One region of the Hymenobacter humi genome, then DNA from elsewhere that is predicted to be linked to it. Evidence: riboswitches for the same ligand, from Rfam matches in the RefSeq annotation. Region 1 holds a riboswitch; each other region holds the start of a gene.

Region 1 (7,026 bases):
GCGCTGCTGCCGGCCGCCGGCTTCGTCATCGGGGCCAGCTACTACTACCTGGGCCAGGGCGTGGTGAAGGGCAACAACCTGCTCATCGACGAGATTCACAACCCCCGTAAGGTCATCCCGCTGCGCATGGCCCCACTCGTGCTCTTCGGCACGCTGGCCACCCACCTGTTCGGCGGCTCGGCGGGCCGGGAGGGCACGGCGGTGCAGATGGGCGGCACCCTGGCCGACCAGCTCACCCGCCTGCTGGGGCTGCGGCCCCGCGACCGCAAGCTGCTGCTCATCGCCGGCATCAGCGCGGGCTTTGCCTCCGTGTTCGGCACGCCGCTGGCCGGGGCCGTGTTCGGGCTGGAAGTGTTTTTGATTGGCTCCATTCGCTACGACGCCATCGTGCCGAGCTTTCTGGCCGCCGTGAGCGCCGACCTGGTGACCCGGGCCTGGGGCGTGGGCCACACGCAGTACGTGCAGGCTCGACGCGCCGGCCCTGGCGCCGGTGCCCCTGCTGCTGGCGGTGGGCTGCGGCATCCTGTTCGGGCTCACGGCGCGCGGCTTCGCCGGCCTCACCCACGAAATCACGCGCCTGTTCAAGCGCATCGCCTACCCGCCGCTGCGGCCCGTGGTGGGGGGCGGGCTGGTGGCGCTGGCCGTCTTCGCGCTGGGCACCACCAAGTACATCGGCCTAGGCGTGCCCACCATCGTAGCCGCTTTTCAGGCCCCGCTGCCGCCGCAGGATTTCGTGCTGAAGCTGGTGCTCACGGCCCTCACGCTGGGCTGCGGCTTCAAGGGCGGCGAGGTCACGCCCCTGTTTTTCATTGGCGCGGCGCTGGGCTCGGCCCTGGCCCTGGTGCTGCCGCTGCCGGTGGCGCTGCTGGCGGGCATGGGCTTCGTGGCCGTGTTTGCGGGGGCGGCCAATACGCCGCTGGCCTGCACCTTCATGGGCCTGGAACTCTTCGGCGCCCACGCCGGGGTGTACCTAGCGCTGGCCTGCGCGGCCTCCTACCTGTTTTCGGGCCACACGGGCATCTATTCTTCGCAGGTCATCGGCCACGCCAAGCACCTGCGCCACGGCCGCGAGCAGGGCCGGCAGCTGGGCGAAATCCCCGAACACCGCAAAAATGGGCCGCCCCCAAAGGCGGCCCGCAACCCCACCCCATGAAGCGTCACATTCCCCAACCCCACGTTCCCTACACCGTGCTGCGGCTTTACTTTCAGCACGGTGCCCCCGTCAGCGGCCGGCAGGGCTGGCGCCGCCTGCTGGGCCGCCCGCTGGCCCACGAGCTGCTCAAGGCCGCCAAAGCGCAGGGCATCGAGCAGGCCATTGCCTTCAACGTGACGGCCGGCTACCTGGCCGGCGACGCGCTGCACCACGGCCACCACGAGCACATGCCGCTCAAACACCCGCAGTGCGTGGAACTGATTGACCACCCCGACCAGATTGCCGGCTTTCTGGAGCGCAACCAGGCCTTGCTGGCGCAGGTGCGCGTGCTGCTGCGCGACAGCGACAACGCGGAACCGCTTCGGTAGCCGGCACTCCTAACTGATTTGGTGGTGTCGCTGCCCGACAAGCGGCTAGCTTATCCCCCGATTGGCTTTTCTTCGGTTCGGACCAGTGCCAGGTACCCCGCTACGCCCAGCGCCACGGCGGCCGCCAGCCCGAACGTAAGGCCCGGCCCGCGAAACTGCCAGAGCAAGCCCGCGCCGGCGCTGGCCCCGAGAGCAGCCAGGCTGCTCAGCCCACCTAACGTACCCAAAGCCGCCCCGGTATCGGCCCGAGCGCACAGCGTGCTGACCCAGGCCTTGCCCACGCCCTCGGTAGCGGCGGCGTACAGGCCATACAAGCCAAAGAGCACCGCGAAGGCCCAGCCTTCGCGCACGAACGCCATGCCGCCGTACACCCCCGCAAACACCAGCAAGCCGGCGGCCAGCAGCCGGCGCGGCCCGAGGCGGTCGGCCAGGTAGCCCAGGGGCCACGCGCTGAGCACGTACGTGACGTTGTAGAGAATGTAGAGGCCGATGACGGCCGTAGCCGACAGGCCGCGCTGCCGGGCCAGCAGCAGCAAAAAGGCATCGGAGCTGTTGAACAAGGCAAACACCAGCAGCCCGCCCACCACCCGCCGGTAAGGCAGTGGCGCGGCCCGCCAGTAGCGAAACGAGGCCCAGAACGGCACCACCGGCCGCCCCGACGGCACGGCCCGCCGCTCGCGCAGTGCCAGGGTGAGGCCCACCGCCAGCACGCCCGGCACGAAGGCCCACAGAAACAGCGGCCGGTACTGCCCCGGATGCGCCGCCAGCCAGCCCAGTGCCGCGAGCGGGCCAAACACCGCGCCCAGCGTGTCCATGGAACGGTGAAAGCCGAACACCTTGCCCCGGTCGGCGGGCGTGGTTTCGTCGGCGAGCAGGGCGTCGCGCGCGCCGGTGCGCAGGCCCTTGCCCAGCCGGTCCACGGTGCGGGCCAGGAGCACCCCGGCCGGGGTGGCCAGTACCGCCAGCAGCGGCTTGGACAGGGCGCTTAGCCCATAGCCCCACTGCACAAAGGGCACGCGCCGCCCCAGCCGGTCCGACCATTGGCCGAAATAGCCCTTGCTCAAGCCGGCCACGGCTTCGGCCACGCCTTCGAGCAGGCCAATGAAAAACACCGAAAAGCCGATGGATTGCAGGTACAGCGGCATCACCGGGTAGAGCATCTCACTGGCCAGGTCCGTGAACAGGCTGATGAGCGAGAGCAGCCACACGGCGCGGGTCAGGTAGCGGAAACGGGACATCGGGGCGGTGGGGAAAGGTGAAGCAAGCCGTGGCCCCTGGCAGCATAGCAGGGGCCGGGGCTGGACTTAGGGTAGGACGGCCACCTGCTGGCTGAGCAGGAAGACGTCGGGTTTTATCAGGGCGACACTGGATTCGAGCTGGTCGTAAAAATTGGCCCGGATGCGCAGCTCGCTGGCTTTGTAGGTGCCGCCCGGCCCGAAGAGCAGGCGGAGCAGGCGCTGCTTATCCGCCTCGTCCTTGGCCCCGAGTTCGCCGGTGGTCTGCCAGCGTTGCAGCAGCGTTTGGCGCGGGGAAAGCGCGGCCGGGGCGTCGGGGTGGGGCTGGTTCAGGTGGGCCCACACGGCGGTAGGAAACACCGGCGTCGCGGCCGGACCGCGGCCAACGGCGGCCAACGCATTGCGGCGGTGCCGGAAATCCACGCTCGCTTCCGACGTGCGCAAGGTGAGCAGCCCAAGCGTGGCCCCGGCCAGGCCAAAGGCAATGCCGATGGGCCGGTACAGCGACTTGCGCACTTCCAGCAGCGACATCACCCCCGTGACGACCGTGCCCAGGGCCCCGAGCAGAATGGAAAGCAGCGTGAAGGTGCGCACCCGGCTGCTGGCGCGGTCCAGCAGGTAGTCGGCAATCTGGTCGGCCCGCTCTTCCTCGCAGTCCAGCTCGGCGGCGGTGCTGCTCACGGCCAGCGCCAACGCGCTGAGCTGCTCACCCACCCGCTGCCGCTCGCCCAGCCGGGCCAGGGAGCCCACCGGCGCGGCCGCCAGGCGGTGAAGGGCCGGCAGCAGGCCGAAGCGGTTGGCCGCTTCCAGCGCGGGGGCGTGAATTGGCCCCGCAAGAGGGTGTCGGCCAGCACTTGTTCGGGCGGCAGGACCCGACCCGGCAGGGGCATGGTCGCGGGGGAGGCGGGGGCGCATTCGACCTCGGCCCGCCGGCTGCCCTGGGCACGGGCTTCGCCAATTTTTGCCACCGCGCAGCCGTTTAACCAGAGGGCCAGGCTCAGACCGGCCAGCCAGGCGCCCCGGCGCTTTGAAAAGGACGTTGAGTGGATGAGGGATTTCATGGGCTACAAGGTACTGGTGCTGGTCAACGGGCGGCGGGCCTTGGTGTTTACCTCGGCGGGGACATTTCTAATTCGCAGGTTTATGATATCTTCGGCCCACAGTATTCGGTGATGGATTTCCACCGCGAACCGCCCAAGTCCCGGCTTGGCGCTGATGATTCCTACCTAGCTGGGGGCCCGTCCGGGCTCCCGGGGTAGTTTTCCTGTTCGCGCCTCGCCATGCTGCCTTCCCCCGCCGTCTTACGTTTGTTGCACTCGCTGCGGGCCGCGGGCCGGCACCACGCCCAACGCTGGGGCTGGAAAGCCCGCGGCTGGGGCTGGTGGGTCCGCCTCGCGGCCTGGCCCCGGCTGGTGGCGTGGCTGGGGCCGCCCGCCCCCGCCGACTACGCCAGTACCCGGCTCGGCCTCACCCGCCAAGACAAGCGGCGGGCACTGCTCTACCCGTGGCGGCTCGCCGCGGCCATGGTCCTCTGGCATGTCGCCCTGGTGCTGGTGCTGCTCAGCCTTTCGCCCTGGCCCATCCCCCGGTGCAGGTGCTCAGCTGGGCGGCCCCGCACCTGCGCCTGGCGTGGCTGGTCCTGCTGCTGGCCAGCGTGCTGGAACCGGACCACGACGACTGGCCCGCCGCACGCGCGGCGCTGCTCTTGCTGCCGCTGCCCGGTCTGGTGCTCTAAAGCGGAGGCTTACGCGGGTATTCCGGCCCCACGGCCCACCCTTGAGGCGGTGCCCGCTACTTCGCTACGCGGTAGACTCGGAGGAAGCCACCTTTCCAGCCCCTTCCGGGGTGGCCAGAAAGTACGCGTCCAGGGCCGCCGAGTACAGCGAGGTGCCCGCCCCCGGCACCGTGGGCAGCAGCTGCAGCACCTGGTAGCGGTCGGGGGCCTGCTGCTGCACCACGGCGATGCTGCCGGCGCCGCAGGAGATGTAGAGCCGGGCCCGGCGGGCGTCGTAGTAGATGCCGTCGGCTTCGGCCGGGATGGGCAGGCTGGCCACGCGCCGCCCGTCCGGGGTTGAATACACCACCAGCGCCCCGGCGCGCAGGCCACAAACAGCCGGTGGTGCCCCCGGTCCAGCGCCATGGGAATATTTTGGGTGGCGCCCGTAACGGGCCACACCGCCGTTTGCTTGCCGGTGCTGCGGTCGATGACTTCCACCTGATTCAGGGCCGGCTCGTTCACGTAGATAAGGGGGCCGTCCAGCTCAAACTGCTTGGCGTAGCCGGCCAGCGGAATCTCGCCGACCTTCACGTTGCGGGCCACGTCAATCAGGCCCAGGGCTCCGAAGCTTTTGCCCACGCCCACCACGAGCTGCCGGGTCAGGCTGTCGTAGCGCAGGTTGTTGCAGGCCTCGCGGAAGGCGTAGGAGCGTACTTTCTGGTAGGTCGTGCCGTCCAGCTCCGTCACGCGGCCGTCGCCCCCGGTCGAGACGAACAGGCGGTTGCCTTCGGGCCGGTACACCACCCACTTGGGCTCGTTGAAGCCGGGCAGGCTGGCCAGCGGCTGGCCGCGGCGCACGTCAATGACTTCCACGGTGTGGTGGTCTTCGGCAGCTACGAACAGCCGCTGGCCGGCCACGTCCAGGGCCATGAGGTCAAAGCCGCCTTTCACGTGCGGCAGGGGTACGGTGCGTTCCAGCGTCAGCAGCGGCGCGGCGCGGGGCGAAAGTGCGGCGGCCTGTTGGGCTTTGTTATCGGAGTGGCAGGCCCCGGCCAGCAGCAGCAGTGTTCCCGCGCCGACGAAGAACTCCAAACGTGCGTTATTCATAAGGAAAAATCAATAAATCAGCCGCGCTCGGCCAGCTCCTGGGCGGCGCTGCGGCGGTGGTAAATCAGGCGCATGCCGCTGGGCAGCACAAAGAGCAGCAGCGGCAGCGCCACCAGAAAGCCGCCAATGACCGACACGGCCAGCGGCTGCTGCATCTGCGCACCCAGGCCAATGCCCAGGGCCAGCGGCATCAGGGCCAGGATGGCGCCGATTGCCGTCATTAGCTTGGGGCGGATGCGCAGGGCAATGGCGAAGCGGATGGCCTGGTCCACGTCGCCGCCCTCGCGCAGGCTGGCGTAGAACTGATTGACGGTGAAAATGGCGTTTTCGGCGATGATGCCCACAATCATGATGATGCCCGTGTAGGAGCTTACGTTCAGCGGGATGCCGGTGAAAAACAGGCCCAGCAGGCAGCCCGTGATGCCCATCACCGAGATGAAGAGGATGAGCAGCGAAATCAGCCACTCCCGGAACAGGAACAGCAGCACGGTGAACACCAGCAGCGAGGCGGTGAGCAGAATCAGCTCCAGCTCCCGGAACGAGGACTGCTGCTCGGCGTAGGCCCCGCCGTAGACCACGGTGTAGCCCGGCGGCAGGGGCAGCTGCTGGCCCAGGCGCTGCTGCAGCTCCTTAATCGTGCTGCCCAAATCCCGGCCGTTGAGGCGGGCGGTGAGCACCACGGCCGACTTGAGGTTTTCGCGGCGCAAATCCACCTCGCCGGCTTCCACGTCGATGGCCGTGAAGAAGGCCAGCGGCTTGGCCGTGCCGTCGGGCAGGAAGATGAGCTGCTTTTGAGCTGCTCCAGGGAGTTCTGGCGGAAGTCCACGAAGCGCAGCAGCACGGTGCGCATCTGCTCGCCGTCCTGCACCTGGCCCACCTGCACGCCGCCGAGCATGGCGCTCTGGGCGGGCGAGACGTTGCCCTGGCTGGCCCCGATGCCCACCAGCGGCACCCCGCCGGTGAGGGCGTTGAGCTGGGTTTGGAAGTCGGTGGGCGTGAGCTTGAACTGGGCCAGCTTGGCCAAATCCGGCCGGAAGATGATGCCGGGGCCGGCCACCACCAGCCCGTCCTCGACGTCGGCCACGCCAGGCGTCTTTTCCAGCACCTGCCCGGCCTGGCGGGCCAGCTTTTCGAGGGTGGCCTGGTTGTCGCCGAAAATCTTGATTTCGATGGGGCTGGGCGTGCTCATCAAGTCACCCAACAGGTCGGCGATGCGCTGGCCGAAGTCGATGGTGAGCGCGGGCTGGGTGGCGTTGATGCGCTGGCGCAGCTGGTTGATGACCTGCGGGGTGGTGAGCTTATGGTCGGTTTTGAGCTGGATGGAGTAGTCGCCGTAGTTGGCCGGCACCGTGCGGAAGGCCATGCGGATGCCGGTGCGGCGCGAGTAGCTTTCCACGTCGGGGTGGGCGATGATGATTTTCTCGGCCTGGCGCAGCATGCGGTCGG
Region 2 (7,026 bases), on a different contig from region 1:
ACGCCAACCACGACGAATTCCTTTCGTCCGCTGCCGCTCACTCCTGGGCTTCGTCGCGCCGCCAGGCTGCGCCGGCCCTGCCCACGCAGGTGCAGGTAGCCGAAACATTTCTCACGGGGGCCGCGGCCGAGCTCATACGCCAGCAGGAGCCGGAACTGATGATAATGGCGCGCCCCGACCCGACCGACGAGCTGGAGGAAGCCGTGAGCGCCGCGGCCCTAAACCTGCTGCGCGTTGCGCCTTATCCCCTGCTGCTGGTGCCCACGGCGGGCTGGGGCAACGTTCTGCCGCGCCGGCTGGCCCTGGCCGTGGATGGCCGGGATTTCCACGTTGACCACCATCACGGCATTGTGCGGCAGCTGCTCGAGCGCCTGCCCGCCCGGCTCACCGTCGTGCACGTCACCGACGAGACCAACCCGGACGCCGTGATTGGGCACCGCGCCCAGTTCTCGGTGTGCCACAGCGGCCTGGTGCACGTGCCCGAAGGCAGCCCCCGCAAAATCGTGCATCAGGCCGACGTAGCCGAGGGCATCCTGCAGGGCGCGGCCGAGCTCGACGCCGACCTGCTGGTGCTCATCGTGCGCCACCACCGGCGGCTCGGCAGCCTGTTTGCCAGCAATAGCGTGACGACCCGGGTCATAAACGAAAGCCTGATTCCGGTCCTGCTCCTGCCCTCGCTGGACTAGCCGCCCCACCTCGGCGAGCGCGGGTTGGGCTGAAAAAAACAACTCCTTAAAAGTTGAGCTGGAAAGCTAGAACGAAGTAGAGACGCAACATTTTGCGTCTCGTCGTGTGCACCGCGTGGGTGTCGTTCAACGAAGAGACGCAAAATATTGCGTCTCTACCTCAGTCCAAAAACCAAAAAAACCAAACCCGCTCTTACCCTTTTTTGCGGTGCTCCGGGATTTCGCCCAGCTGCCGGCCCTGCTCTCGTCCAAAGCGCAGGTGCTTGGCGTGCCCGATAACCTGAGCTGAATAAATGCCGGTGTGGCCCGAAAACAGGTAGGCCGCGGCGCACGCCAGCCCCAGGTACACGCCCGCGTGGGCCCCAAAGAGCTCCAGCCCCATGAAGGTGCAGGCCAGCGGGGTATTGGCCGCGCCCGCGAATACCGCCACGAAGCCCATGGCTGCCAGCAGCGCCACCGGCAGCGGCACCACCAGCGCCAGCGCCGAGCCCAGCGCCGCCCCGATAAAGAACAGCGGCGTGACCTCCCCGCCCTTGAAGCCGCAGCCCAGCGTGAGGGCCGTAAGCAGCAGCTTGAGCAGAAAATCCTGCGGCGGCAGCGGAGCCTGAAATGCCGCCACAATGGTGGGGATGCCCAGCCCAATGTACTTAGTGGTGCCCAGCGCGGCCACGGCCAGCGCCACCAGCACGCCGCCCACCACGGGCCGCATCGGCGGATAGGCAATGCGCTTGAAAACGTGCCCGACCTGGTGCGTGAGCGTGGCAAAGCCGCGGGCCGTGAGCCCAAACAAAATGCCGCAGCCTACCGTGAGCAGCAGCCCGCCCGGCGAGATGGGCGGCACCTCCAGCTGCGGGTAAGCCGTGTGGCCCACGCCCCAGGCCTTGGTCACAAGGTCGGCCGCGACGGCCGCCAGGAAGCTCGGCACAATGGCGTCGTAGCGAATTGAGCCAATCAGAAATACTTCGAGCCCAAAAACCGCCCCGGCCAGCGGCGTGCCAAACACCGACGCAAATCCGGCGCTGATGCCCGCAATGAGCAGAATCTTACGGTCGCGGGGCCGCAGCCCCAGAAGGCGCGTGAGCTGGTCGGCCAGCGCGCCGCCCATTTGCACGGCCGTGCCCTCGCGGCCTGCTGAGCCCCCAAACAAGTGCGTGGCCAGCGTGCCAAACAGCACCAGCGGCGCCATGCGCAGCGGAATGGTGGTGCGCGGGTTGTGGATTTCGTCGATGAGCAAGTTGTTGCCTTTCACCACGCTCTGGCCCAGGTAATGGTAGCTGGCCCCGATGATGAAGCCCCCACCGGCAGCAGCCAGATAACCCAGGCGTGACTTTCACGCCAGTCCGTCACCCAATCAAGCGACAGCAGAAAAAACGCCGACGCCGACCCGACCAGCACGCCCACCACCGCGCAAATCAGCAGCCAGCGAAGCAGAAAAACCAGGTACGGCGCCTGCCCCAGCACCTCGAAACGACGACCAAAACCAGAAGAGCCAAATGCCATGAGCAGCGCAGTGAATGACCGAACATACGGCCGCCCCACGGTGGCGGGCGGCCATGGTGTAAGTAGGAGTCATCAGCTCATGGGCCCGGAGGCCCCGGCGGTTCGTGGTGGTACCCCATCACCAGTTGCGGGAGCAAAAGTAGGCGCTTATTGTTCGGCTGCGCAATTGGGGTTGTTGTCGGGCTTGGCCCTGCTTAGAGCAGCTTCAAAGTCGGTGTACTGGTTACGCCTCACCCCCGGCCGGAACCTCACCCCCGGCCCCTCTCCAAAAGAGAGGGGAGCCAAACGAGTGTAGCGCGGACTCTGTAGTCCGCGTCCCCGCGCCGTTTGGGTGTCGTTCGGGTTTCCGCCGGGGACGCGGACTACAGAGTCCGCGCTACAATCTTCCGGCCCCCTCACCCCGGAGATAGGCGGGGGTGAGGCCAATCGAATACACGGACCTTGAATCCGATTAATTGAGCTAAACCAAGTAGCTTCCCAAACGCCGACAGCTACTCGTCCTGGCCTTTGCTGAGCTCGGCTTCCAGGAAATAGGCGCCGCGCCGCACCAGTTGCGTGGTATCGGGCAGGGCCTCGAGCGGGGTGATGGTCACGTCGCCATCCTGGGCCGGGCCGGTCTGCACTTTGTAGCGGCGGAAGCGGTAGCCGCTGGCGCCCCTGCCCTGCCGGGCGAAGATGTAGCTCACCTCTCCGGCCTGAATCACGGCTTCTTCGGGCAGGGTGCGGTGCCGGGCTCCGGCCGTCTGGATGTGGGCGGCCACGTACTGGCCGGGCAGCATACCCGAGGGCTTGTGCAAGTGGGCGTGCACGCGCACCGTGCGGGCATCGTCGTCGAAGGCCTGGCCCACCAGGAATACCTCGGCTTCCTGCTCCTGGGCTACGCCGCTGTTCGGGATTTTGAAGAGCACGCGCTGGCCCTTCTGCACCCGGGCAATGTCTTTCTCGAACACCTTCAGCTCCAGGTGCAGGCCGGTGCGGTCTACTACTTCCACCAGCACGTCCTGGGGGTTCACAAACTGCCCGGGGTTGATGCTCACGGACTTGACGTAGCCGCTGATGGGCGTGGTGAGCGCCACGCTGGGCGTGAGCGAACTGGGCCGCAGGCGCTCGGGCGAGAGGCCCAGCAGGCGCAGGCTGGCCGGCCAGGGAGCGCTCGGTGGCCTGCTCGGTCTGGTACTCGGCCTGGGCCTGCTGCAGCTTGCGCTTGGCGCCCACGTCTTCGGCGTCGAGGGTTTGCTGGCGCTGCAGGTCCTGCCGCAGAAACTGCAGGCGGGCGCGGGCCTGCAGGTATTCCTGCTGCAGCTTGAGGTAGTCGGGGTGGCGCAGCACGGCCACCACAGTGCCTTTGCGCACAAACTGGCCCTGCAGCACCTTCACCTGCTGCACGTAGCCGCCCAGCACCGCGCTGATGGACACGTGGTTTTGCGGGGGCACGTCCACCACGCCGTTGGCCTGCACGTCGGAGGTCATGTTTTTGAGGGTGAAGCCACCCGTCTCGATGCCCGCGGCGGTGTATTGGGCCGGGCTGATGGTGACCTCGCCTGCGTGGGCCGCGGGGGCGGAAGCGGCCACCGGCGCGGCCTCTTTGGCCGGCTCATTTTTGCTCTGGCACGCGGGCAGGCCACCGGCACTCAGCAGCAAAACCACCAGCACCGACCAACTCCTACGCGCGGAGCCGGGAACAACAGACGACTCGCGCGAGGCGAGCGGAAGAAACGAAAACAAGGAAGAATAGCGCATGAAAAGCTGAAATGGAGAGGCCCGAAAGGGCTATTGGTCATCGGTGCCGGCAAGGGCCTGCAGCGCAACGACGAACTCATTGTATTGGCCGGCCTGGTCGAGATAAGCAGCCTGGATTTGCCACGCGGGCTCGGTGTTCACCACGTACGTCACGTAGTCGATGTCGCCGGCCCGGAAGCTTTTTTCGGCGGTGACGAGCATGAGGCGGGCCTGGGGCAGAGCCGTTTTCTCGTAGTAGGTGAGCGAGGCGCGGGCGCGGGCCAGCTGCAGGCGCAGCCCACGCAGTTGGCCCTGCAGGCTGGGCCGTGGCGTAAGTGAGCTGCGCCGTGGCCACCTGCTCGCCGATGCGGGCGGCGGCCACGCGGTTTTTCTGTGCCCCGCCCAGCAGCGGCAGCGACAGCCCCAGCTGCCCCACCTGGTACCCGCCCTCCTGGTTGATGGACTGGTTGAAATAGCCCGCCCGAATGTCGGGCAGGCGGCGCAGGCGCTCCACTTTGGTTTGTTGCTGGCTTACCGTCAGCTCCTGCTGCAGCACGGCCAGCGTGGGGTTGGTGGCGGCGCTAATGCCCGCTGTATCGCCCACAGCCAGTGGGGCCAGCAGGCTGAGCCGTGGTGTCGATGCTGATGGCGGCGCCGGTGTTGAGCAGCGTGCCCAGGCTGCTGGCGCTGCACCAGCAGCTGGGTCTGGAGCGTGGCCAGGCGGTTTTGCAGCTCCTGGGCCCGGGCTGCGGCCGACACCTGCTCGAGGCGGTTGGTTTCGCCGGTGCGGTAGCGGATGCTGGCGGCGCGGGCGGCCCGGCGGTACAGGCTGTCCTGCCGCCGCAGCAGGCGCAGGCGCCGGTAGTCGGTGAGCAGGCGGTAGTAGGCCCCGCTGATGTCCTGCGTGAGCAACCGGCGCTGCAGTCGCACCCGCTGTTCGGCCGTGAGGGTCTGGCCCTCCAAAAGCTTGCGCTGGGCCGCGTACACGCTCGGCAGCGAGGTCTGCTGAATCACGTTGATGCTGCGGTCGTTGAAAGGGCCCTGGATTTGGCCGTACTGCACATCGACCAGCGTGCGGGGCACGTCGTAGCCGGTGCGGCTCAGGGCGCGCTGGCGCTGCACTTCCAGCGTGGAGCTTTGCACGAGCAGGCTTTGCTGCAGGCCCGTTTGCAGGGCCTGGGCCAGGGTGAGCGGGGCGCCCGGAAGGCCGGGCTGTGGGTTGGCGGGCACGGCTTGCGCCCGGGCCGACTGGCTCAATCCGGTAAGAGCCAGGGCCAAGAGCAGCAGACCCGCGAGGCGGCCGGGGCTGACCAGCCGGGGCTCCGGCTCAACCGGCTGCAACTCGGGCTGGGCGTCCTCATCGGTGGGGCTGGGCTCGCCGTCGCGGGTGAAGAGGGTGTAGAGCACCGGCAGCACCACCAGCGTGAGCAAAGTGGCCGAAATCAGCCCCCGATGACCACCGTGGCCAGGGTTTCTGCACCTCGGCGCCGGCCATGTTGGAGAGGGCCATGGGCAGAAAGCCCAGCGAGGCCACCGCCGCCGTGAGCAGCACCGGCCGGAACCGCTCGGCCGTGGCCCGCAGCACCCGCTTGTGCACCGAAACCACGCCGGCCCGGGCAAACTCGTTGACACTGGCAATCAGTACGATGCCGTTGAGCACCGCCACCCCGAACAAGGCAATGAAGCCCACGCCCGCCGAGATGCTGAACGGCATGCCGCGCAGCCACAAGGCCATAATGCCGCCGATGGCCGCCAGCGGGATGCCCGTAAAAATGAGCGCCGCCTGCTTCACCGATTGGAAGGAAAAGTAAAGCAGCAGAAAGATGAGCAGCAGGGCCACCGGCACGGCCACCTGCAGCCGCGCCTTGGCCTGCTGCAGGTTCTCAAACTGGCCGCCGTAGGCAATGGAGTAGCCCGTGGGCAGCTGCAGCTTTTCTTTAAGCTTGAGCTGAATGTCGTCGACCAGGCTTTCCACGTCGCGATTGCGCACGTTCACGCCAATGTTGATGCGGCGGCGGGCATTGTCGCGCGACACCTGCGCCGGGGCGTTGCGGAAGGCCACGGTGGCCACCTCGCCCAGCGGGATTTTTGGCCGCCGGGCAGGTCCACGTACAGGCTGCTGAGGTCGGTGAGGCCGCGGCGCTGCGTGGAGTCGAGGCGCAGCACCAGGTCGAACCGCCGCTCGCCTTCGTACACCTGCCCGGCTACGTCGCCAGCGAAGGAGGCGCGCAGCAGCGTGTTCAGATCGGCCACGTTCAGGCCGTAGCGGGCCAGCTTCTGGCGGTCGTAGGTCACGCGCAGCTGCGGCAGGCCCACCACCTGCTCTACCTTCAGGTCGCCCACCCCGGCCAGGGGCCGGATGAGCGCGGCCACCTGGTTGGCTTTTTCATACAGAATGCCCAGGTCGTCGCCGTAAATCTTGATGCTGATGTCGGACTTCACCCCGCTGATGAGCTCGTTGAAGCGCATCTGAATGGGCTGCTGAAACTCCACGGTGATGCCCGGAATGCCCACCAGCGCCTGCTGCATCTTGTCGGCCAGCTCCTCGCGGGTGCCGGCCGAGGTCCACTCCTTCTGGTCCTTGAGCACCACAATCTGGTCGGAATCTTCCAGGGCCATGGGGTCTGTGGGAATCTCCGAGGTGCCGATTTTGCCCACCACCTGCTCTACTTCCGGGAATTTTTGGAGCAGCACCTGCTGCACCTTGGTGGTGGTGGCAATGCTCTGGCTCAGGGAGCTGCCGGGCTTCAGGGCCACGTTCACGGCGAAGTCGCCCTCGTCGAGCCTGGGGCACAAACTCGCCGCCCATGCCCAGAAAAACCACCACGGCCAGCCCCAGCAGGCCCAGGGCCGCGCCCACCACCGCCAGCCGCAGCCGCAGCGCCCCGTGAATAAGCGGCCGGTAGCCGCGGTAAAAACTTCATCAGGCGGTCGGCCAGCGTGCCTTCTTCCTTGATGTCACGGCGCAGCGCCCACGCCGACACGGCCGGCACGTAGGTCAAGGACAGCAGCATGGCCCCGATGATGGCAAAGCTCACCGTGAGGGCCATGGGCCGGAACATCTTGCCCTCGATGCCCGTGAGCGCCAGAATGGGAAAGTACACGATGAGGATGATGAGCT
Region 3 (7,026 bases), 110 kb from region 1:
AAGTTGATTATGATAAGACCCGCCAGCAGTTGCAGGCCCGCTTGCTGAAAAAGCCGGCTCCGCGCAGGCTCGACCAGGGCGACGACCAGGTGAAACAGGCTCCCCAGGGCCAGACGGCCAGCGGCCCCATAGCGCTCGCAGTAGCCGCCGCCACGCCGGCAGCACCAGGTGCCGCAGTGGCCCCGGAGCAGTCAGCCGCGGCGAAGGCCCCGACCTTGTTTCAAGCGGCCGACGTGCCGCAAAAAGTGCTGGCTTCGCTTGGCCTGAGCACCGCTGACCTAGAGCAGAAGGGCCAGCTTCAAAAGCTGCTGAGCGGCGAGAAAACCGACCTGCTATCTATGCAGGTAGCGGGCAAGGATGGGCAGGAAGCCGTGAAGTTTGAGGGTAAAATGGTGCTGCACCGCGAGGCCGACGGCACGGCCACCCTAAAAATTGAATTGCCCCAGGAGAAGCTCGTTATCCCGAACGAAATTGGCGGACAGCCCTTCACCCCGGAGCAGCGCCAGAAGCTCGAAACCGAGGGTAACGCGGGCCTCATTCGCGGCCTCAAGGACGAGAAGGGCCAGGAGTACAACGGCTACGTTTCAGTGGATAAAGCCATGAACAAAGTTGTCATTCTGCCAGAGAACAAAGTTACTTTGCATGACACCATCGCCGGAGTTAAGCTAACGAAAGAGCAGAGCCACGACCTGAAAGAAGGGAAGGCCGTGGACTTGTCTAACATGGCCAGCGCCGACGGAGGTAGAAAGTTCGATGGAACCGTGCAGGTAAACGCCGCCAAGGCGTGTATCGAAGTCCGGCCCGCCGCGCACGAGTTGCAGCAAGGCCAGAGCACCCGCGCCGAGCAGACGGTAAAAGGCACCACCCAGGCCGTAACCGTGGAAGCGCCGAAGGTGGAAGCTCCTAAAGTGCAGCGCGGACCGCGCCTCTAAAGTGCCGGCCGCAGTAGGCCGTTTTGCCCTCGTAGAAGCCCGAAAATGTGTTTTTCGGGCTTCTATCTTTTCCCCTTCACCCTAGCCCACCTATTGCACCATCATGGAACACGACCTGACTTTTCAGAAAATCAAGGAGCAAGTAGAACTCCCCGAACTGCTGACCCACTACGGCTATAACCTCAAAAAAGGGGAGGACTTAGGCAAAGGCAAATGGCACGTTTTCGAGGGGATGATACGCTTGTGGTTTTCAAAGGGCGGGGTAACGATTGGATGTACTTTAACAGTCACGATGACCGCGACAAAGGCAGTGTCATCGACTGGATGAAAAACCGGGTGAACTCCGGCCGCATCGTGGGCATCGACCAGCAACCCGGCCGCAACGTCTGGCAGACTGTGAACGACCATTTCCGGGCCTACCTGAACTTGCCCGAAGACCAGCGGCCCAAGCTGGAATTACCTCCCATCAGCATAACTGCACCCGGCGAGAAATTCCACAGCATCTACACCAAAGACTGCCGGCCGCTGGAAAATACCGCCTACTTGGAAAGCCGAGGTATTACCAGAAGCACGATACAAAATCCGCAGTTTGCCGGTCGAATCCTAAACCAGCTGCACACCGTGCAGAAGGAAGGAATGCCGGCTAAGACATTCGTAAACACAGCTTTTCCGGCTTACCACGAGGGGCGCGTAGTGGGCTTGGAACTGAAAGGGGAGGGCTACAAGGGCCAGGCCCCGGAGAGCGAGTTTTCCCGCTCGTTGTGGCTGAGTAAGCTACCCGAAGGCCGGCCCGCCGCGCATATGGTAGTGGCAGAATCTGCGCTCGATGCGTTGTCATACGCGCAACTGCACCCCGGCGAGAAAGCCCTGTATGCGTCCACGGCGGGCGTACTCACTCAAAACAAGATTTTTGAGATGAAGCGCCTGCTCAGCGAGGAACGGATTCCGAGTATCAGGGCTGCCTTCGACAACGACACCCAGGGCCACCACTACGACACGCGCCTACTCGCTGGCTTCGCCAGTGAGCAAAACCCGATGAAAGTAGTCCGGGAGCATAAGCATCTGCTGACCGTCGAAGTCACGGCCACTAACCCGGCCGGGGTGCAGGCGCTGACCAACCACCTCAAAGCATACAACGACCAGACCGCCCGCCAGTACCGCGACCAGGCCGGCGAAACCAACACCCAGGCCGTGAGCCAGACCCTGCGCGACGAGATGATAAGCTCGACGAAGCTAGGCCCCAATACTTATCAGTTTCACGTTCCAATGAACCGCGAGGCGTTGGGGGCATTCAACCAGGGCGCGACGCAAAGCCTAGCCTTTGAGCATAAGATTGAAATCGTCAAGAGCCAGGGCAAGGATTGGAACCAGGACTTGAAGCAGGACCAGATGCAGCAGGTAGTGAAGCGGGAGCTTGGCCCGGTGGACGAAAACCAGTACGGCTTTGGAATGGACCACTGGAAAAATGAGCCCATAGAAGGCGTTGGCAAAATTACCGCGCAGCACCAGGCACAGGCCGAGGCCCGCGAGAGGGAGAGCGACTGCTAACCGTGGAGTTTCGGGAGAGCCGGGATGAAATGTCCCAGCTCAGCACTTTGCAGCAGAACCTAGAGAAAGCGGGCCTGAGCATCGACCATTCGCTACGGTTGGAGGGTGCCCAGCCCCGCGAACTTGCTACCGAACTGACCTTGCGCTACCCGGTTGCTTCGGCCCAGCTCCCGGCCCTGAGTGCCGCCCTCGACGCACTGGCCACGAACCCCAAGGCCACGGTCATTGAGCCGGTGCAGGACCAAACGGAACGCCGGGAACTTGCCACCGCCCAGGAAATCGCACAGCAACAGAAGCGGGCGGAGCAGCAGCAGATACAGCCGAGTAATTCACCCAGTCAAGACCAGGCCCGGCGCGAGTTTATCGACGCGGCCGTGCCAGTGGCGCAATCGCTACGGGAAAACGGCGGAGGATTGCAGGCGGCCTACTTGCAACAGGTAAGCAAAAGCCTGCTCAAACAGCCGGAAATCAAACCACTGGACCAAGAGAATCTAGTTAAGGTACTGGCAAAGATTGACCAGGTGCCGGCTCTCAAAGACAGCCACAGCGTCGGCCAGCTACGCCAGGCCATGCAGGTACTCAATCCCCCAATCAAGCCGGAGCAGACGCAAACGCAGCAGCAGGAGCGCCGCCGCGGCCCCAAGCTTTAGGGTTCTGGTTAGCGGGGGCTGATTCCGCAGCGGGGGATAGGCAACGATGTAATCAGCGGCGTAGCCGGTTGCCGCTACCTGTTGGCCAAAGCATATCAGGCGTTCCCGGAAGCAGAGGCCCCACGGCGTTTGCGAATGCTGGATGCACTTGCTTAGTGCCTGCTTGTAGTCGTTGCCTAGCTCGTACTGGTTACCGTCCTCGTCAAGCACTACCCCGCGCTGCTCGTCATAAGGAAACGTGAATGAGTTGGCGAAAAACCCTTGTACTAACTGCTGGCCATTCGCTACTCGCTGCTGTACATCAGCAAAAAAATCCCATTCGTTTTTCATGATAGACCAGTGTTTGAATCAGTACAGCCCATACCCACGGTTTAACCCGCTAACGCATCAGTTCCGACTATAGGGCTAAAATTAGCATTAAAGCTCAATTCGGCAGCCCCTATATGCAGGAGCAGGGCAGCAGCAGGCGGTGCCGCAGGAACCCGAGCCGCCTAACTAGGGTCCCCTCAGGAAACGGAAAAAATCGCACGTTAAGGAAAGCGGGTTTCCGTGCTGCCTCGCCACCGCCGCCTCAACCGCCCTGACCGTTGCTATTTCTTTTCGCCCTCGGGAGGTGCCCATTCACGCCGACGGAGCCCGTGGGAAACGGGCCCGCTGCGGTAGGTTTCGTCCTAAAGACGGCAGTCCTGCGCCTATTACGAGCCGATAGCACCGCTAACTGTTCAACTTCTAACCAGGTAATACAAGCAGTCCGGCCTGATTAGGAACCGGCCTCCCACCAAATGGTTTGTCCCCAAGCAGTGCCCGATAAGTATGCTACCCCAGGGCCGCCAGGTAACACGTTCGATGGCAAATCTCCCGGCCGGAAAGTTTACTCCACAGCGCCACGTAAGCAGTCCTCGCGGCATTTTCTTCGGCCTGCTATCATACCCGGTTTTATTTATCTTTGCACGGCATACGGTGATGGATTTCCACCGCGAACCGCCGGGGCCCGGGTCCTGCGCTGATGATTCCTACTGAAACGGACGGCCACGCGGGCCGCCCGGGTAGCTCATCGTATCGTTCGCTTTCGTGCATCTCGCCCTTCTTTTTGCTGCCCGCGGCCCTGCCGCACCCGCTTTCCCCTTCTTTCCGCTTTTGCGTCCGCACCGGTGGGCCAACGGGCTGGCGTATGCGTGAGCTGCTGCAAGCCCTCGACACGCGCCTGCTGCTGTGGGCCAACGGCCACCACCACCCGCTTGGGGATGCGGTGATGTGGTGGGCCAGCCAAACCTTCACCTGGGTGCCCTTTTATGCCGCGCTGCTGGCGCTGCTGGCCGTGCGCTTTCGCCGCCGGGCGTGGCTGCTGCTGCCGCTGATTGCCGTGCTCCTCCTGCTCAGCGACCAGGTGGCCTCCGGCCTGTTCAAGCCTGGTTTCAGCGGCTGCGGCCCAGCCACGAGCCGGCGCTGGCCGGGCAGCTGCGCTACCTGCACGCCTACCGGGGCGGCACCTACGGCTTCGTGTCTTCGCACGCCAGCAACGTGTTTGCCCTGGCGTTCTACCTCTACTTCACGGCCCGCCGGCAACTTCCCTGGCTGGCCGGGGTGCTGTTTCCCTGGGCCGCGCTGGTGGCCTACAGCCGGGTGTACCTGGGCGTGCACTACCCTTCCGACGTGCTGGTGCCCGTGCTGGTGAGCCTGGTGCTTGCCTACGGGGTGAGCCGGCTGTACGCCTGGGGCGAAGCACGGCTGATGCCGCCCGTTCCGCCCCCACCAGCCTAGCAACGCGGGCCCGTCTCCGGCGGGGTGTCCCCTACGTTTTTCTTTTACCGTTTCCCGCTGTCCGTGTTTCCCTTTTCCATCCCGCGTCGTCTGTTTCTCGTCCTGCTGCTGCTGGCCGTGCCTTCCCTGCTGTTTGCCTGGGGCGCCTGGAGCCACCAGCGCATCAACCGCGCCGCCGTGCTGGCCCTGCCGCCGGAGCTGCGCACGTTCTTTTACAACCACGCCGACTTTGTGACGGAGGAGGCCGTGATGCCCGACGCGCGCAAGTTCGTGTTGCACGACCGGGCCGAGGGGCCGCGCCATTTCATCAACCTCGAAGCATACCCCGTGCCGCTGGACCAGCTGCCCCGCACGGCGGCCGAGGCGCGTAAGCTGTACGATGCGGCCACGCTGGCCAAAAACGGGACGCTGCCCTGGACCATTCAGGAGAACCTGGCGCAACTGACCCAGGCCATGAAAAACGGACGCAAAGACGAAATCCTGTTTCTGGCCGCCGACCTGGGCCACTACCTGGGCGATGCGCAAATGCCCCTGCACACGTCGGCAAACCACGACGGCCAGCTCACGGGCCAGACCGGCATCCACGCCTTCTTTGAAGGGCAGCTGCCCGAGCTGTTCGGCGCGGCCTACCGCTTCGACGTGGGCCCGGCCACGTACCTGCCCGACCCGGTGGCGGAAACCTGGCGTCTGCTGGCCGGGAGCTACGCCAGCGCCGACACGCTGCTGGCCGTGGAGCGGCAGCTGCAGGCCGCGGTGCCCGCAGCCGACCGCTACGAGCACGACGCGCAGGGCGCCATCCGCAAGACCCAGTTTAACGACGACTACCACGCTTCGGCCTACGCCACGCGCTACCACCAGGCCCTGGGCTCTTTCGTTGAGCGCCGGCTGCGGCTGGCCGTGCAGTCCACCGCCAACTTCTGGTTTACGGCCTGGGTGAACGCCGGCCGGCCCGACCTGCGCCGGCTGGACGCGGACTACGCCACGCGCAGCAACGCCCACAACCTGAAACACGAGCTGCGCCTGCTGAAAAAGGGGCGGTGGACCTGAAAACCAACCCGGAATTTTAGCGATGCGCCCCCATGACTGCTCTTTCTACCCTGCCCCTGCTGCCCGGCGGGTTGCCCCTGGATACGTTGCTGATGGTGTGGGGCAGCTGCCTGCTGTTCGGCTTCGTCCTCGGCGTGTACGACCGCCGGCTGGCCGCGCTGGGGCCCAGGCTGCCCTTCTACGTGCTGGGCATCGTCAGCTTTACGGCGTTCTTTCACGTGGTCTACGAGGGCCTGTTTCGCCACCTGGGCGGGGGCACCATCCTGCTCTACGGCCTGGGCAGCCTGCTGGTGGGGCTGCTGCTGGCCGCCGGGGGCTTTGGCTGGCCCGATTGACCTAAACCAAGCCTCTATCTTATCTGCACCTCTTCAGCACGTTTTATGAACCGTTCGGTGTTAGTGATTGGGCTGGGAGGCTTGCTGGGGTCCGTGAGCCGCTACTGGGTGCAGCAGTACTTTCTGCGCTACGTGCCGGTGGGCTTCCCCTGGGCACCTTCCTGGTGAACGTCAGCGGCTGCCTGCTCATCGGCCTGCTGCTGGGCTTCTTTGAGCGGCACACCGCCGCCCGCTGGCCTGGCGGCTGTTTCTGACCACGGGCTTCTGCGGGGGCTTCACCACGTTTTCCACGTTCGCCTACGAGAGCGTGACGCTGGCCCGCACCCACGAACTGCTGCTGCTCTTCGCCTACGCGGCCGGCAGCGTGCTGGTGGGCATGGTGGCCGCCTTCGCCGGGCTGTGGCTGGCGCGGTTTGTTTAATTCCACCCGGGCCTTATCTCCTCTCGCCATGCCGTACCACAAGATTCTGATTTACGCCGATGCCAGCCCGCAGGCCTACCACGCCGCGCGGGCCGGGCTGGACCTGGCCGCCGCCCTCGGCGCGGAGGCGGCTTTCGTGTGCGTGCTGGACGAGGCCCTGGCCATCGGCAACATCGACGCCGGCCAGACCCACCCGGAAGCGGAGGCCTTGCTGCTGGCCCGCGGCGAGGAGCTGCTCGACCAGCTCGCGGCACTGGCCTCGCCCGGGCTGCCGCTCACCCGCTTTCTGCCTTGGGGCTCGCCCGCCGAGCAGGTGCTGGCCACCGTGGAAG

The links. Region 1 has a riboswitch for fluoride ahead of ACFQT0_RS28005 (hypothetical protein). Riboswitches for the same ligand answer to the same signal wherever they lie in the genome.
Region 2: another riboswitch for fluoride. It lies ahead of ACFQT0_RS09505 (hypothetical protein); the one in region 1 lies ahead of ACFQT0_RS28005 (hypothetical protein).
Region 3: another riboswitch for fluoride. It lies ahead of ACFQT0_RS28765 (phosphatase PAP2 family protein); the one in region 1 lies ahead of ACFQT0_RS28005 (hypothetical protein).

The regions. Positions count from the first base shown of each region.
Region 1 covers NZ_JBHTEK010000004.1:35,310-42,335, forward strand. The annotation lists partial or broken gene ACFQT0_RS27980 (chloride channel protein) at 1-393, shown strand, start outside; gene ACFQT0_RS27985 (chloride channel protein) at 491-1,153, shown strand; gene ACFQT0_RS27990 (DUF190 domain-containing protein) at 1,150-1,521, shown strand; gene ACFQT0_RS27995 (MFS transporter) at 1,572-2,759, opposite strand; gene ACFQT0_RS28000 (hypothetical protein) at 2,826-3,671, opposite strand; fluoride riboswitch at 3,916-3,988, shown strand; gene ACFQT0_RS28005 (hypothetical protein) at 4,138-4,491, shown strand; gene ACFQT0_RS28010 (YncE family protein) at 4,501-5,580, opposite strand; gene ACFQT0_RS28015 (efflux RND transporter permease subunit) at 5,598-6,362, opposite strand; partial or broken gene ACFQT0_RS28020 (efflux RND transporter permease subunit) at 6,593-7,026, opposite strand, start outside.
Region 2 covers NZ_JBHTEK010000001.1:1,664,292-1,671,317, reverse strand. The annotation lists gene ACFQT0_RS09515 (universal stress protein) at 1-686, shown strand, start outside; gene ACFQT0_RS09510 (chloride channel protein) at 880-1,935, opposite strand; gene ACFQT0_RS09505 (hypothetical protein) at 1,932-2,186, opposite strand; fluoride riboswitch at 2,243-2,318, opposite strand; gene ACFQT0_RS09500 (efflux RND transporter periplasmic adaptor subunit) at 2,678-3,289, opposite strand; partial or broken gene ACFQT0_RS09495 (efflux RND transporter periplasmic adaptor subunit) at 3,426-3,656, opposite strand; gene ACFQT0_RS09490 (hypothetical protein) at 3,595-3,921, shown strand; gene ACFQT0_RS09485 (TolC family protein) at 4,003-4,509, opposite strand; gene ACFQT0_RS09480 (TolC family protein) at 4,443-5,336, opposite strand; partial or broken gene ACFQT0_RS09475 (efflux RND transporter permease subunit) at 5,263-6,668, opposite strand; gene ACFQT0_RS09470 (efflux RND transporter permease subunit) at 6,665-7,026, opposite strand, start outside.
Region 3 covers NZ_JBHTEK010000004.1:144,708-151,733, forward strand. The annotation lists gene ACFQT0_RS28745 (DUF3945 domain-containing protein) at 1-932, shown strand, start outside; gene ACFQT0_RS28750 (hypothetical protein) at 1,036-1,260, shown strand; gene ACFQT0_RS28755 (toprim domain-containing protein) at 1,206-2,480, shown strand; gene ACFQT0_RS28760 (hypothetical protein) at 2,510-3,130, shown strand; fluoride riboswitch at 4,081-4,153, shown strand; gene ACFQT0_RS28765 (phosphatase PAP2 family protein) at 4,469-4,891, shown strand; gene ACFQT0_RS28770 (zinc dependent phospholipase C family protein) at 4,955-5,938, shown strand; gene ACFQT0_RS28775 (hypothetical protein) at 5,971-6,273, shown strand; gene ACFQT0_RS28780 (hypothetical protein) at 6,319-6,441, shown strand; gene ACFQT0_RS28785 (fluoride efflux transporter FluC) at 6,524-6,694, shown strand; gene ACFQT0_RS28790 (universal stress protein) at 6,723-7,026, shown strand, end outside.